4 regions of the Cellvibrio sp. ATLC23 genome follow, and region 2 is predicted to be linked to each of the others. Evidence: predicted binding sites of a transcription regulator. Region 2 holds the regulator's gene; each other region holds the start of a gene.
What was found. The regulator sigma-54, encoded in region 2, starts transcription at its own class of promoters, with help from an activator protein. The targets are predictions, from matches to a motif close to TGGCACANNNNTTGCNNT.
Positions count from the first base shown of each region.

Region 1 (3,244 bases), on a different contig from region 2:
CAGTTGCCAAGCACGTGTTTGATAATGTCGCACACAGCGGCTGTTTGAGTGCTAGTAATGTGCGTTATTTTTTATCATCACTCGCTGTTTTTAATGGCGATGTGCTGGTTGCGGCCATGCGACCCAATGGCAGTATGATGGTATTGCTTGGTGATTTTACCGGCCACGGTTTGCCCGCTGCGATCGGCGCTATGCCGCTGGCATCGACCTTTTATGGCATGGTGCAAAAAGGTTTTTCCATGACCGATATCCTGCGCGAAATAAATGGAAAATTAAAAAATATTTTACCGGTGGGGATTTTTTGTTGTGCCACCATGATGGATATTAATTTCCGTAAAAAGCGCTTAAAGATTTGGAACGGTGGATTGCCAGATTGTTTTATCTATCATCATCGAGAGAGTAATATTACTCCGGTTAAATCAACTCACCTACCATTGGGGGTCTTGTCAAGTCGCGCCTTTAAAGATAATTGTGAATACTATGAGCTCCAAGAAGAAGATCGAATTTTTGTTTGGTCTGACGGTATTCATGAGGCGCGCAATGCAGAGGGGGATATGTTTGGTGAAGAGCGACTGAAAGAAGTGTTTGGTCGCAACCAAAACCCCGAGCATTTATTTAATGAAATTATTGAGAGTGTGCAACAGTTTGTTGGCAATGGTGAAAAAGATGACGATTTATCATTGTTGGAAATTCGCATGGATGAACCTGCGCGAGTGAATAGCTTTGCGCAGGAAGCAAGTCATAAGTTTGCCAACTCGGAAATTGAATGGGTCATGGGGTTTGAAGTAAAACCTACGAGTTTTAAAGTATTTGATCCATTGCCCATGTTATTAAATGTATTGATGGAAGTGCCCAGCTTGCGCGCTTTTAGCAGTACGCTCTATACCATTCTTGCTGAGTTGTACACCAATGCCTTGGAGCACGGTGTATTAAAACTGGACTCTGAGCTGAAAAAAACACCGGAAGGGTTTTCCGACTATTATAAGTTGCGCGAACAGCGTATTAATCAGGTGACGGAAGGCTTTGTACGTATCCGTATCTCTCACAAAACCAACGAAAATGGCGGTTTGTTAAAAGTCCGTATTGAGGATAGCGGTACGGGTTTTGATCATCAACAGCGCGCAACCGATAATCTTTCATCTTTCGGTTATAGCGGGCGTGGTATTGCGCTGGTGGAGAAACTTTGTGGTACTGTTACCTATTTTGGATGCGGTAATATCGTCGAAGTCGATTTTTCATGGGTTAATGATGATTGACGATGAATTGAATCAGCTGTGACTCTTCATTCCCAACAATGAGAAGCCCGCCATGGAACATCTGGACTACGAAACGTTAAACACCCTGAAACAAGTCATGGAGGATGATTTTACGTTGCTGATTGATACCTTCGTGCAGGATTCCACTGACCGAATCACTACTCTGCGTAAGGTTATCCAGGGGTCAGATGCCGACCTTATTCGCCGTGCAGCACATAGTTTCAAAGGAAGTAGTAGTAATGTTGGCGCGCTGCAATTATCGGCACTCTGCGCCGTGCTGGAGAAAAAAGCGTTTGAAAATAGTCTCGACGGATTGGCTGTCGATCTTGACTCCATCGAACAAGAGTTCGCACAAGTTCTGAGTTTGCTGCGCTCTTATTCATAATTCACCTTAGCGTCTATCGCTCCTCTACAGCGCCGATTGTCTAAATTGGCACCTGCTTTGCAAAGTATCTCCTGAACCGAATAGTTGTCTGATCAAGCGGCAAAGCCTTGCCGTGATCAAGCGCAGGAGCAGCAGATGAGCAATAGTAATTTTTTAAATAGTTTACTGGGTTTAACCAGTGCTAATCCGGCGGCGACTAAAAGTACGACGGCTAAGGCGCGTGTGGAATCGACTGAAAAATTTCATCAGGCACTGGAACAGGTGCGGCCAGAAATTGCCGCTCGTAAACCTGTGGCGCGCAAAGAAAGCCCTGCTGCAGAGCCCACTGGTGCTTCCCGACCGATTGTTAAACCGCCAGCTCGGCAGGATTCGCAGAAAGAGGTCGGCCGGTTAGAGACTCCATCAAATACTTCCAAAGATAATCAGCGATCAACCGATGTAACTGATCAGTCTGTACAAGGAAATGATGTGAATGCAGCGCGGGGAAAAAAAATAAGCGAGGAACAATCTGCTGAGCTAAATGATCAAGCGCCTATGGGAAATGAACTGCGGGTGATGGATCCAGATAAGATTGCGGTTGTAAAGGCAGATAGTGCGCTGGATGACTTAACGCTAGCTGCTACAGATTCAACTGAAGTGGATGGTCAGCTTGATACATCTGCAAACCTGCTTGGTCAAGTTTCTATCCAGCCCGTAGTAGTAGAAGCGCCTGCCAATGAAGATGAGATTGATCCATCTGTATCACCTGAGGATATGTCGGTCATAGATCCGAGTCTTGTGGCGATTAATACGCCCTTGCAGCCCATCGAAATAGAGGGCGATGCGGCAGTTAATGGCGAGCAAGCCGTATTGGTTGGTCTTCAATTTGTTTCGAAAACCCAGTTAGTTGCAGGAGGTGCTGCTACTACAGGAGTTGCTACTGCGGGAGTTGATGCGCAATCCGCTCTGGCTGGAATAGCTACAGGTGCATCGCAGGGCGGAGCAAATGCTGAAATAGATCTTGCTCCCAATTCAGATGCAGATGTTTTGCTAGATGCAGAAACAGGAGACAACCCGGATTTTGCATTACTGAACTCCAAAGCAGCATTAAATAAGCTGGCCGAAACCACTATGGCGGCAGCGACTTTGGATAAAACGGCTCCCGCCGTCGATGTAAAACCCGCAATCATTAGTGCTGCAGTAGAAGCGATGGCACGTTTAACCGAAGCGCAATCACCTGCCGCCCGTGCATTTATTGTTCAAACCGGTGTGCCGGTAACGGTGGGCAGCCCGCAATGGAGCCAAGCCGTGGGCGATAAGGTGTTATGGCTTGCCGCACAAAACGTCAGTGCGGCCGAAATTCGTTTGGATCCACCGGAACTTGGCCCAATGCAAGTGAAGGTAAGCGTGAATCAGGATCAAGCCAGCGTTACCTTCAGTAGTCCGCATCCTGCCGTGCGCGAAGCATTGGATCAGCAATTAAGCCGCTTGCGTGAAATGTTTTCCGAGCAGGGATTAAATCTGGTTAATGTCGATGTCTCGGACAAATCTTTTTCTAAGCGGGAGCAGGAGGAATCAAGCAAACAGCAAAATTCCGGAATTGAGGATGATGAAGAGCTAACAC
Region 1 covers NZ_JBXUOS010000011.1:23,522-26,765, reverse strand. The annotation lists gene AC2CG4_RS16065 (ATP-binding SpoIIE family protein phosphatase) at 1-1,256, shown strand, start outside; gene AC2CG4_RS16060 (Hpt domain-containing protein) at 1,309-1,641, shown strand; gene AC2CG4_RS16055 (flagellar hook-length control protein FliK) at 1,777-3,244, shown strand, end outside.
Region 1: AC2CG4_RS16055 (flagellar hook-length control protein FliK) is a predicted target of sigma-54. The motif match lies at 1,688-1,705, and genes of this name have one in related genera.

Region 2 (3,244 bases):
CCCGGCAGTGGGGAATCGCAATGCCGTGGCCTATGCCGGTAGAACCCAGACGCTCGCGGCCAATCAGGCGGCGAAATAATTCATCGGCATCGATATCGGGAATATCTTGTGCGATGGTGTTGGCGAGCAACTCCAGTGCACGTTTTTTACTGCCACCTTCAACGCCACAAAGTGTGCGGCCGGGGCTAATCAGGGATTGAATTTGCATAACAAGGTGATGCTGTGCATCTCTCAACAAGTGATGCCGACATCGCATACTAGCAATGGCGGCATAGGTTCAAATTAACGATGGCTGGCTGCCATGCACTCAGCGATGACTGCGCATTTTCTCTTTGTGTTTAATCAATTGACGATCAAGCTTGTCGGATAGTGCATCAATAGCGGTATACAGGTCTTCATGGGTGGCATCGGCAAATAAATCTTTACCGCTTACATGAATAGTGGCTTCTGCTTTTTGAATCAGTTTATCTACCGAGAGGATGACATTAACACTGGTGATGCGGTCGTTGTGCAGGCTCAGTCGCTCCAATTTACTGGAGACATACTCTCTCATTGAATCAGTTACTTCTACGTGGTGACCGCTGATATTTAATTGCATAAGTACTTCCTCTCGCTGGAAACAAAACGGCTGTTACTAGAGCAGCCTCACAATACAACCTACATTAGACTCACACTGTTAATCTAGTTATTTTGAGCATTAATTGCTAAATCGTTTTGCGCTCATTCGATGGCGGAATGTTGAGCGACTCACGATATTTGGCAATCGTACGTCGCGCCACTTGAATGCCTTGCTCGCCGAGCAGGTCGGTAATTTTACTGTCGCTCAATGGTTTTTTCGGGTTTTCAGCACTGACCAATTTTTTGATGATGGCGCGAATTGCAGTCGATGAACACTCTCCGCCGCTGTCGGTGCTGACGTGACTGGAGAAAAAATATTTCAATTCAAAAATACCCTGCGGTGTGTGCATGTATTTTTGCGTAGTGACTCGCGAAATAGTCGATTCGTGCATCTCCACAATTTCGGCTATATCGTGCAGCACCAATGGCTTCATTGCCTCGGGGCCGTAATCTAAAAAGCCGCGCTGTTTTTCTACGATACAGCTCGCCACTTTCAGCAGGGTTTCATTGCGGCTTTGCAAACTTTTTAAGAACCAGCGCGCTTCTTGCAGATTATCTTTTAAAAATGTGTTGTCGGTGCTGGAGTCGGCGCGTTTCACCATGGAGGCGTAATCGGAATTGATGCGCAAGCGCGGCGCTATGTCCGGGTTGAGTTCAACTATCCAGCGACCATCGCGTTTGTCGACAAATACATCGGGAACAACGTATTCGGTATCGCCATTGGCAATCATATCGCCCGGCCGCGGATTTAAACTTTGAATTAAGGCTACCGCTTGGCTTAACTCTGCTTCTTTTAATTTGGTACGGCGCATTAGCTGGCGATAATCGCGGCTGCCGAGCACTGGCAAGTATTGTTTGGTAATTAACTTTGCCGCTTCCAAAAACGGTGTTTTGGGGTCAAATTGTTGCAACTGTACCAGCAGGCATTCAGATAGATTTTGGCTGCACACGCCGCAGGGATCAAACTGCTGTAAACGGTGTTGAACGGCTTGGACTTCATCCAGTTCCAGCTCTTCAAAATCGCCGCGCATACCTTCAAAAATTTCTTCGATACTGATGGACAGCATGCCGCTGGGCTCCACTGCATCGATAATTGCCATGGCCAGTACACGGTCGCGGTCCGACATAGGCGTCAGATTCAATTGCCACATCAGGTGGTCGTAGAGCGAATCTGTCACTGCGCGGCGGCTCTCGAAATCACCGTCTTCGTTGTCGTAATTGCTGGAGCTGCCGCTAGAGGAGGATTGGTACACATCATCCCAACTGGTATCTACTGGCAAATCGCTGGGAATGGAGTCGCTCCAATCGCCGCTGTCTGCGCTAAAGCTTTCGCCTTCGCCATAGACATCGCTATCGCCATCGCTGGTGTTACTGGTCTCGCTGTAATTATCGCCAGTAGAGGAAAAGTTTTCGCTTGCGGTAAAGTCGCTGCCGTGATCAGCGCCCGCTTCCGCGGCGATTTCCAATTGGCGGGTGTAATCTGCTTTGTCCTGCTCGCTACCTTCATACTCATTGGTTGAGTTTGACGAATCGAAGGCTTCTTCCATTTCCAGCATTGGGTTGGATTCGAGCGCTTCCTGGATTTCTTGTTGCAGATCTAAGGTCGATAGTTGCAAAAGGCGAATAGCCTGTTGCAATTGTGGGGTCATGGTCAGCTGTTGACCGAGTTTGAGCTGGAGAGATTGCTTCATTATGTGAACGACAAACCCTTATAACGCGGATGGAAAACATCGGATAAGGGGAGTTTAGTCAGGGTTTGGCGCGCAAGCAATACAGTTAAGCAAGCTTTATGCCTAATGGATAAAGATTGTTACTTGTCAAGTTTTTTGTGTGTTGCTTATGGTGGTGCCATTAAGGCAGTTGGTAACACTCTTAGCGCAGGGATTTGACTCGCTTACAAGCGGAAATGCTCACCCAGATAGACCTCGCGCACTTTAGTATTGCTGAGCACAGTGTCTGCATCACCTTCGGCAATAATGTGGCCTTCGCTGACAATATAAGCGGTCTCGCAGATATCCAGCGTCTCGCGCACGTTGTGGTCGGTAATTAACACGCCGATGCCGCGATCTTTAAGGTGGCGCACAATTTCTTTGATGTCGTTGACAGAGATGGGGTCAACACCGGCAAAGGGTTCATCGAGCAGAATGAATTTAGGGTCGGTGGCCAGCGCGCGGGCGATTTCTACCCGGCGGCGTTCACCGCCCGAAAGTGCCATGCCCAAGCTGTCACGGATGTGGGTGATATGGAACTCGCTCAGCAGCGACTCGAGCTTTGCCTGACGTTGAAAGCTATCTAAATCCTTGCGTGTCTCCAGAATCGCCATGATGTTATCGGCAACGCTCAGCTTGCGGAAAATCGATGCCTCTTGCGGCAAATAGCCAATACCTGCGCGCGCGCGCCCGTGAATTGGGAGCTGGGTAAGGTCGCGGTCGTCAATCAACACTGTGCCGTTATCGGCAGCTACCAGCCCGGCAATCATATAAAAACAGGTGGTTTTACCCGCGCCATTGGGGCCGAGTAAACCAACAATGCGGCCGCTTTCAACGGTGATGGATACGTCGATAACGACTTTGCGTTTTTTGTAGCTTTTAGCCAGATGGCGTGCGTGCAGAGTAGGCATAGGTAT
Region 2 covers NZ_JBXUOS010000006.1:205,497-208,740, reverse strand. The annotation lists gene ptsN (PTS IIA-like nitrogen regulatory protein PtsN) at 1-208, opposite strand, end outside; gene hpf (ribosome hibernation-promoting factor, HPF/YfiA family) at 308-598, opposite strand; gene AC2CG4_RS11860 (RNA polymerase factor sigma-54) at 705-2,309, opposite strand; gene lptB (LPS export ABC transporter ATP-binding protein) at 2,513-3,238, opposite strand; gene lptA (lipopolysaccharide transport periplasmic protein LptA) at 3,244-3,244, opposite strand, start outside.

Region 3 (3,244 bases), on a different contig from region 2:
CCACTGGAGTTTTTTATGAAATTGACAATGGTTATTACTGCTTTGCTGTTAAGTGTCGGTGCGACTGTTGGTGTTTCGGCAACCCCTCTGCCTGCACAGCCCCATGTCTATGTAGAAGGTTCGGCGGAACTGGAAGTGGAACCGGATATGATGACTTTTACTCTCAGTATTCAAAAGTCCGATCTGGATCTCGCCAAAGCCAAAGCGGATGTGGATGCGCGCTCGCGCCTGCTAATTGAGACAGTGAAAAAATTTGGTATCAAAGCTAATGATATCGCCACCACCGCGCTCAACATTCGCCCCGATTATGAATACAAAGACGGCCAGCGGGTATTAACCGGCAATAATGTATCGCGCCAGGTGGATATTAATCTGCGCGATTTAAAAAAATATCCCGAGATGATGAAGGCGCTAGTCGATGCCAACATTTCTGAAACCATCAACACCAATCTGACGCTTGCCGATAAAAAAGCGGTGGAAGAAAAAGTGCAAACCGCGGCCATGAATGATGCCAAGGCGCGCGCAAATCGCTTGGCAAAATCCCAAGGCAAAACCGCAGGTGAGCCCTGGTCGATTTCGGAATTTAATAATCGCGGCAACGAGCGCTGGGAACTGCGCCCCAATCGCCAGTTGATGGGTAGCTCAGCAAAAGAAATGGGTGTGATGAGGGCGTCAGATAGTTCAGAACCCTTTGAGCCGGGCGTGATGAAAATTACCGCGCAGGTGTATGTGGTCTATTTGTTGAAATAACCCTTCTGCTCAATCCTCTACTTAGAGGCGGGTGCCGCTGTTGTTGGGGGCTCGCCGACTTTTTGTTTATTTCATCGCGCAGCCTTTGGTTGTCGAAGATATTTACACGGCAAATACAGTGGCGCGCCATTGCGGTGCTCTTTGTGCTTGATATTAAACATTTTTATTGGGCTGGCTCATTTTTTGCTTTTTGGTATTGCTGTATGTCGCTAAGGACAGTTAAAAGGCTCGTTGTTATATAAGAGCCTTTTCAGTGAAGTGTATCCGCGACTTACAAAATTTAGGGCAACATTAATTTTGTTATACCTAAACCAATCACTTGTTTTATTGATGAAGGATCTTAAGCCATGAATCTGTTTAAAAAAATCGCATTGTCGGCGGCACTGTTTTTGCCAGTTGCGGTAAATGCTGACACCATCTCTCCTGACACTTACTCTGCAACCTTGGGCTTAGGTGAAAGCGTAACTATCACCAAAACTGTCACCATCGAAGAATCCATTTCTAGTGGTGTCCTTGATATCGTATTCCTGATTGATACCTCTGGCAGTATGGGTGGCGTTATTGATGCTGCTAAAACAGCGGCGAGTAATTTGCTGGCTGGTCTTTCTGGCTTTGGTAGTTTGGCCACTGGCACCGGCTACTACAGTGAGCCGGGCTCGGGTTTAAATACTGACCTCACTACTGATGCCGTCGCAGGTGCAGCAGCAATCAATGCTATTAACTTGGGTGATGGCGGTTATGGCGGTGACTTTCCTGAAGAAGGTATTCATGCCGTTAAGTTAGCGGCTGAAAACACATCTTGGAGACCAGGTTCATCGCGTTTCGTTATTGCGTTAGGTGATGCAACTTTCAAAGAGTCTGACGGTTCTACCTTGGCCGGTGCACAAGCTGCTTTGGCTGCGAATGATGTCACCTTTATTGGGATTGACTTCGGCAATATGACCCGCACTTCATGGGGTGGTATTGATCCAACCGTATTGGCGACTGCGACCGGTGGTTCTATTGTTTCCAGCGCTATAAGTTCAGATGCACTGATAGCATCTATTTTAGCTGGCGTTGAGGATTCATTTGCTACCTATAGCAAAGTGTCTGTCGATGATCTGGGTGCTGGTATGCCGGGCGTTGATGTTTCTGTTGCGTGCCTGACAGCCGACACTGGTGCTTGCGTGGGTGATAGTGCGGTGGGCAGTTTTGACCGTAGTGTTTCTCGTTCATTTACTTTCGCAGTGACTTTCACTGGTAAAGAAGTTGGCACGCACGATTTTCTTACCCATGGTTTAGTGGGCGGTAGCATTGTTGCGAGTGAGAAAGATAGCATCAGAGTAACAGGTGTTTCTGTGCCAGAACCTAGTGGCATGCTGTTGTTGGGTATTGGCCTGCTTGGGTTGGGTATGGCTCGTCGTCGCGTTAAGGCTTAATACGGCGTTGATAAAAAAAGCGGCCATCGGGTCGCTTTTTTTATTTTGGGGGCTTGGTAAGGTTTTTATGCCGCCGGTCCTTCCTCTTGTTTTGTAGCGGTAAACGCTTGTCGAGAATAATTGTCGGTATATGATGGCAAACAAGGACCTTATGTTAGCGTCCATTTAAATAATATAGATTTGAACAAAGGAGATGGCAGTGATTGCCCCAATATTTCTATTTCGCTTGTGTAAAACCTATTCTCCGGCCATTAAATGGTTGATCCAACTATCGGTGAGTTGGTGTTTGTTTTTTGGCGTACTGACTGCTCACGCGGCGCTATTTACACTTGAGCCATCATCGGCATTTACGGATCAGGGTGTCAGCCCTGTCCCCAGCATAGAGTTGAAAAATCGGATTGGTTCAGAGGCCTTTGTGAATGTCACTGTTGATCCCGGTAAGTCAGGTTTGGAGCAACTCAATCAGATTGCGCATGCAGCGATAAAAAAATATCCAAAGTCAGGATTAGCCCATGAAGTTTTGGGTACGGTTTTATTTTATTCCCATGATCTTGACGGTGCGTTAATTGAATTCAAACAAGCCGCGCAGCTAGATCCAGAACAAGATGGTCCATGGACCAAGCTCGGTATAGTCCAGATGGAGCTTGAGCAAGTGGATGCCGCTGAGTCTTCCCTGAAAAAAGCATTGGAGCTTAAGCCCATGAATCGCGTGGCGAATCAGCGTCTTGGGCTTTTGTATGAGTTCCAGAAAAAAGATTTGCAAGCCATCCAGTATTTGAAAAAAGGATTGATTGATACAGGTAGTCAATATTTGGGAGTGGCACCAAACTTGGCGCAGCTGTTAAATAAACACGATAGATATGCTGAAGCTATCGAGTATCTTGCTCCACGCGTGCCGCTCACCATGGCGGATGCGAGCGTGCATTCTATTCTCGCGACATCTTATTTAGGTGCAGGTGAGTATGCTAATGCGAGCCAGCGGTTTAGACGGGCGCTGGAATTGCAACCTGATACGCGCGAATATCTCTTGGGATTAGCCATTAGCCAGCGCAAGAATAAAGAGTTCGACGCAGCGG
Region 3 covers NZ_JBXUOS010000003.1:97,877-101,120, reverse strand. The annotation lists gene AC2CG4_RS06015 (SIMPL domain-containing protein) at 16-750, shown strand; gene AC2CG4_RS06010 (PEP-CTERM sorting domain-containing protein) at 1,098-2,168, shown strand; gene AC2CG4_RS06005 (tetratricopeptide repeat protein) at 2,368-3,244, shown strand, end outside.
Region 3: AC2CG4_RS06010 (PEP-CTERM sorting domain-containing protein) is a predicted target of sigma-54. The motif match lies at 923-940, and genes of this name have one in related genera.

Region 4 (3,244 bases), on a different contig from region 2:
ATGATTGAAGGACGAAAGTTTGATTTTCCCAAGGGTAGTATTGTGGCATTTGATAAGGGGTACGTGGATTATCAATGGTTTAAGTCACTGACAGATAAAGGGGTTTTCTTTGTAACGCGCTTGCGCGCCAAAGCGGTCTATCGCGTGGAAGAGCGCCGTTACGCCGACAGCAGCAAAGGTATTCTCAGCGATCAGGTCATTCAATTATCCAGCGCTCATGCAATCAAACGCGGTGCACCGACGTTGCGTCGAATTGGCTATCGCGATGCAACAACCGGCAAGTTTTATGAATTTCTCACCAACAATTTTCAGTTGGCAGCGACCACAATTGCAGCGATTTACAAGGATCGATGGCAGGTTGAATTGTTCTTCAAAGCGATCAAACAAAACCTGAAGATCAAAGCGTTTGTGGGCACCTCAAGAAATGCGGTGTTAACGCAAATTTGGATCGCCATGATTACGTATCTATTGTTGGCATTTGCTCGCCACAGTGCGAAATCAGGTTGGACGGTACAGCGGATTATGCGGGTGATTCAATTGAGTTTATTTGATCGTCGGAGCCTGAAAAGCATCCTAATGCCTGATCCTCCTGATCATAAAAAAAGCGAACCTCAAATGAGGCTCGCTTTATGAATAAAACTATGGGACAGCAGTGGCCCGTAGGCGCCTTTTTTTAGCAAGCGATTAATTACGCTTTTTTAGCCAAGCGACGACGTGACAGGCCAAGACCCATCAAGCCTAGACCTAGCAGAGCAAAAATGCCTGGTTCTGGAACTTCCAGTGCTTTTACAGAGAATTCGTCTCTTACACCGCCAGCCCAAAATTTGATTTCATCTACAGTTACGCCACCAACAACAAAGGTTTGTTCGCCGTTAGCTTGAGTAGAGTTGATACCGTAAAAAGTCAGAGTTGAGCCAACTTGTACACCGCCGAACCACAGGGACAGGTAACCAACTTCGCCTCTTACTGGATCGCTACCATCGCCGCCTTCATTGTCTTTGTTGAACAAATCAGTGATTTTGACTGTCTGCAGTGCCACAGCGTTGGCAAACAAAATTTTGATGTATTCAACACCATCAATTTCGTCAATCTCGCCACCGCGAACGCCAAGACCGTCTTGTGGGTCAGCAGCAAACAAGAGTGAGCCTGCTGGGCCCGCAACAGCGGTGACATCACCAACAGTGTGGCTTGGCAGGTTGTTGGCAGCTGGAGTCCAAGCTGGCGAGCCAAAGTCGATAATAAGAGCATTTGCTTGAGCGGCTGCGAGCAATGCGCTTGCTGCGAAAAGTTTACTGATGAATTTCATTGTCTATCTCCATGATAAGTGAGTGTTTGACGACCAACCTGGGTCGCTCTAACGGTACATGCACATGGCGTGCCATGATATAAAATCCTTTTGTAACAGCAACTTGGATAATTATCATTTTGGGGTGTGTAAATCTATTCGACAGGTTTGCTGGTGAGTGTGCGATAAAGCTGCAGTGCGCGCGCGGCGTTTTCTTTGCTGGTGTAAACGCGCTTGAGCAGTGGGCGAACCGGATGGTCAAATAGTTGTAACAGACATTTGCTATAGCCTTCTGCGGTGTGGTTGCTCACCAGTAATTCAGGGTTTTCCGCGAGCACTTCTCGCAGTCCGCCAACACTGTGCGCGACCAGTGGTTTGCCGAGCGCAAGTGTTTCCAGCGCGGTCATCGGTGTTCCCTCGTGGTCGGAGCACATAACAACTATGTCGAGCGCGGCGATGGCGGCAGTCGAGTCGCTGCGGTGCCCGTGAAATACGATTGCTTGGCTGATTCCCAGTTGCTGCGCTTGCATTGTTAAATGTTGTTTGAGTTTGCCATCGCCGATTATGTGAAATTTTAATTTGTGTGCTTGCGCATGATTTACCTGCGTATGCTTGAGAAGCTGCTTGGCTATATCGATAAATAAATCGACTCGTTTCACTGGCTCTAGTCGCCCGACTATGCCTATATGAATGTGATCTTCAGCGCCGGCGCGGATATCGGTTGCGGGTATAAGTTGGTTGAGTGCGTTGGCGTCGATACCATTTTCGATGATGTGTATATGCTGTGCCGGAAATGTGCTCTGTAATTTTTGTGCTAGATCTTTGGATACGGCGATGACCGCGTCTTGCAAATATTTTCCGATCTGGTTATCGAGCCAGATAATCGCTTTTTTTAGTCCCTTGGCGCTGTGCTCAGGTGCGCCATGGGTGGTGCGTAAGGAGCGAATGCGTTTCCAGGGAAGTGTTGCGGCAAGAAGATTGGCGAGGCTCGCCAGAATATTTTCTTTTTGACGATGCGTATGAATCAGGTCGGGTTTTACGTTTTTTATAGTGGCGATGAGTTGGCGTAGGATGGCGAAGCTGGAATTTTTTTGCTCATCGATAATCTCGGTGGTGATGCCTGCTAGTTGGAGTCTTCCGGCTAATTCGCCATTGTTCATCAGCACTACGTATAAATCACAGCGATCTTTTAGGGTGGTGAGTAGTGTATAAGCTTGAACTTCGGCGCCCGCCCAGAGATCGCCAGAAATAATGTGCAAAACCTTGAGGCGAGGGAGTAAAATCGGCGGCTTGTCATTGTTGGTCGGCGCAGTTGCAGGTGTTTGCATGGTGTCGATGTCTTCAGCGGGTTTTGTTAGGGATAGTTTCCAGAGGTTGAAATGTTAACATTTTTGTTTTGGTTGTTTGGTGTTGCTGCTGTTTATAGTTATTTTATTTATCCCTTGGTGTTGCGTGTATTAGTGGCAAGAGTGGGCGTAAAACCCAAAGCGGAAATGACCTCACAAACGGCTGCTGCTAGCGTGTCGTTAATTGTGACAGCTTATAATGAAGAGTCGCGGGTGCGCGCAAAAATAGAAAACAGTTTGCAGTTGCAATTTGATACGGCTGCTTTTGAAATTATCATCGCCTCTGATTGTTCCTCTGATGCTACCGACGACATAGTGCGCGAATACGCTGAGCGTGGTGTGCGTTTGGTGCGGGCGCCAGAGCGTTTGGGTAAAGAGCATGCGCAGCAGTGTGCGATCAAAGAAGCCAGCGGCGAGATTTTGGTATTCAGCGATGTGGCGACCGAAATTCCTGCGGATGCAATTCAAAAACTAGTAACTTATTTTAATGATCCGGGTGTGGGCGCTGTATCCAGCGAAGATCGTTTTATCAGTCAGGATGGCGCGGTAGCGGGCGAGGGGGCTTACGTAAAATACGAAATGTGGTTGCGTCAGCAAGAGTCAAAATTGGCGG
Region 4 covers NZ_JBXUOS010000009.1:107,942-111,185, forward strand. The annotation lists partial or broken gene AC2CG4_RS14790 (IS4 family transposase) at 1-633, shown strand, start outside; gene AC2CG4_RS14795 (PEP-CTERM sorting domain-containing protein) at 689-1,306, opposite strand; gene AC2CG4_RS14800 (glycosyltransferase) at 1,441-2,613, opposite strand; gene AC2CG4_RS14805 (glycosyltransferase family 2 protein) at 2,665-3,244, shown strand, end outside.
Region 4: AC2CG4_RS14795 (PEP-CTERM sorting domain-containing protein) is a predicted target of sigma-54. The motif match lies at 1,364-1,381, and genes of this name have one in related genera.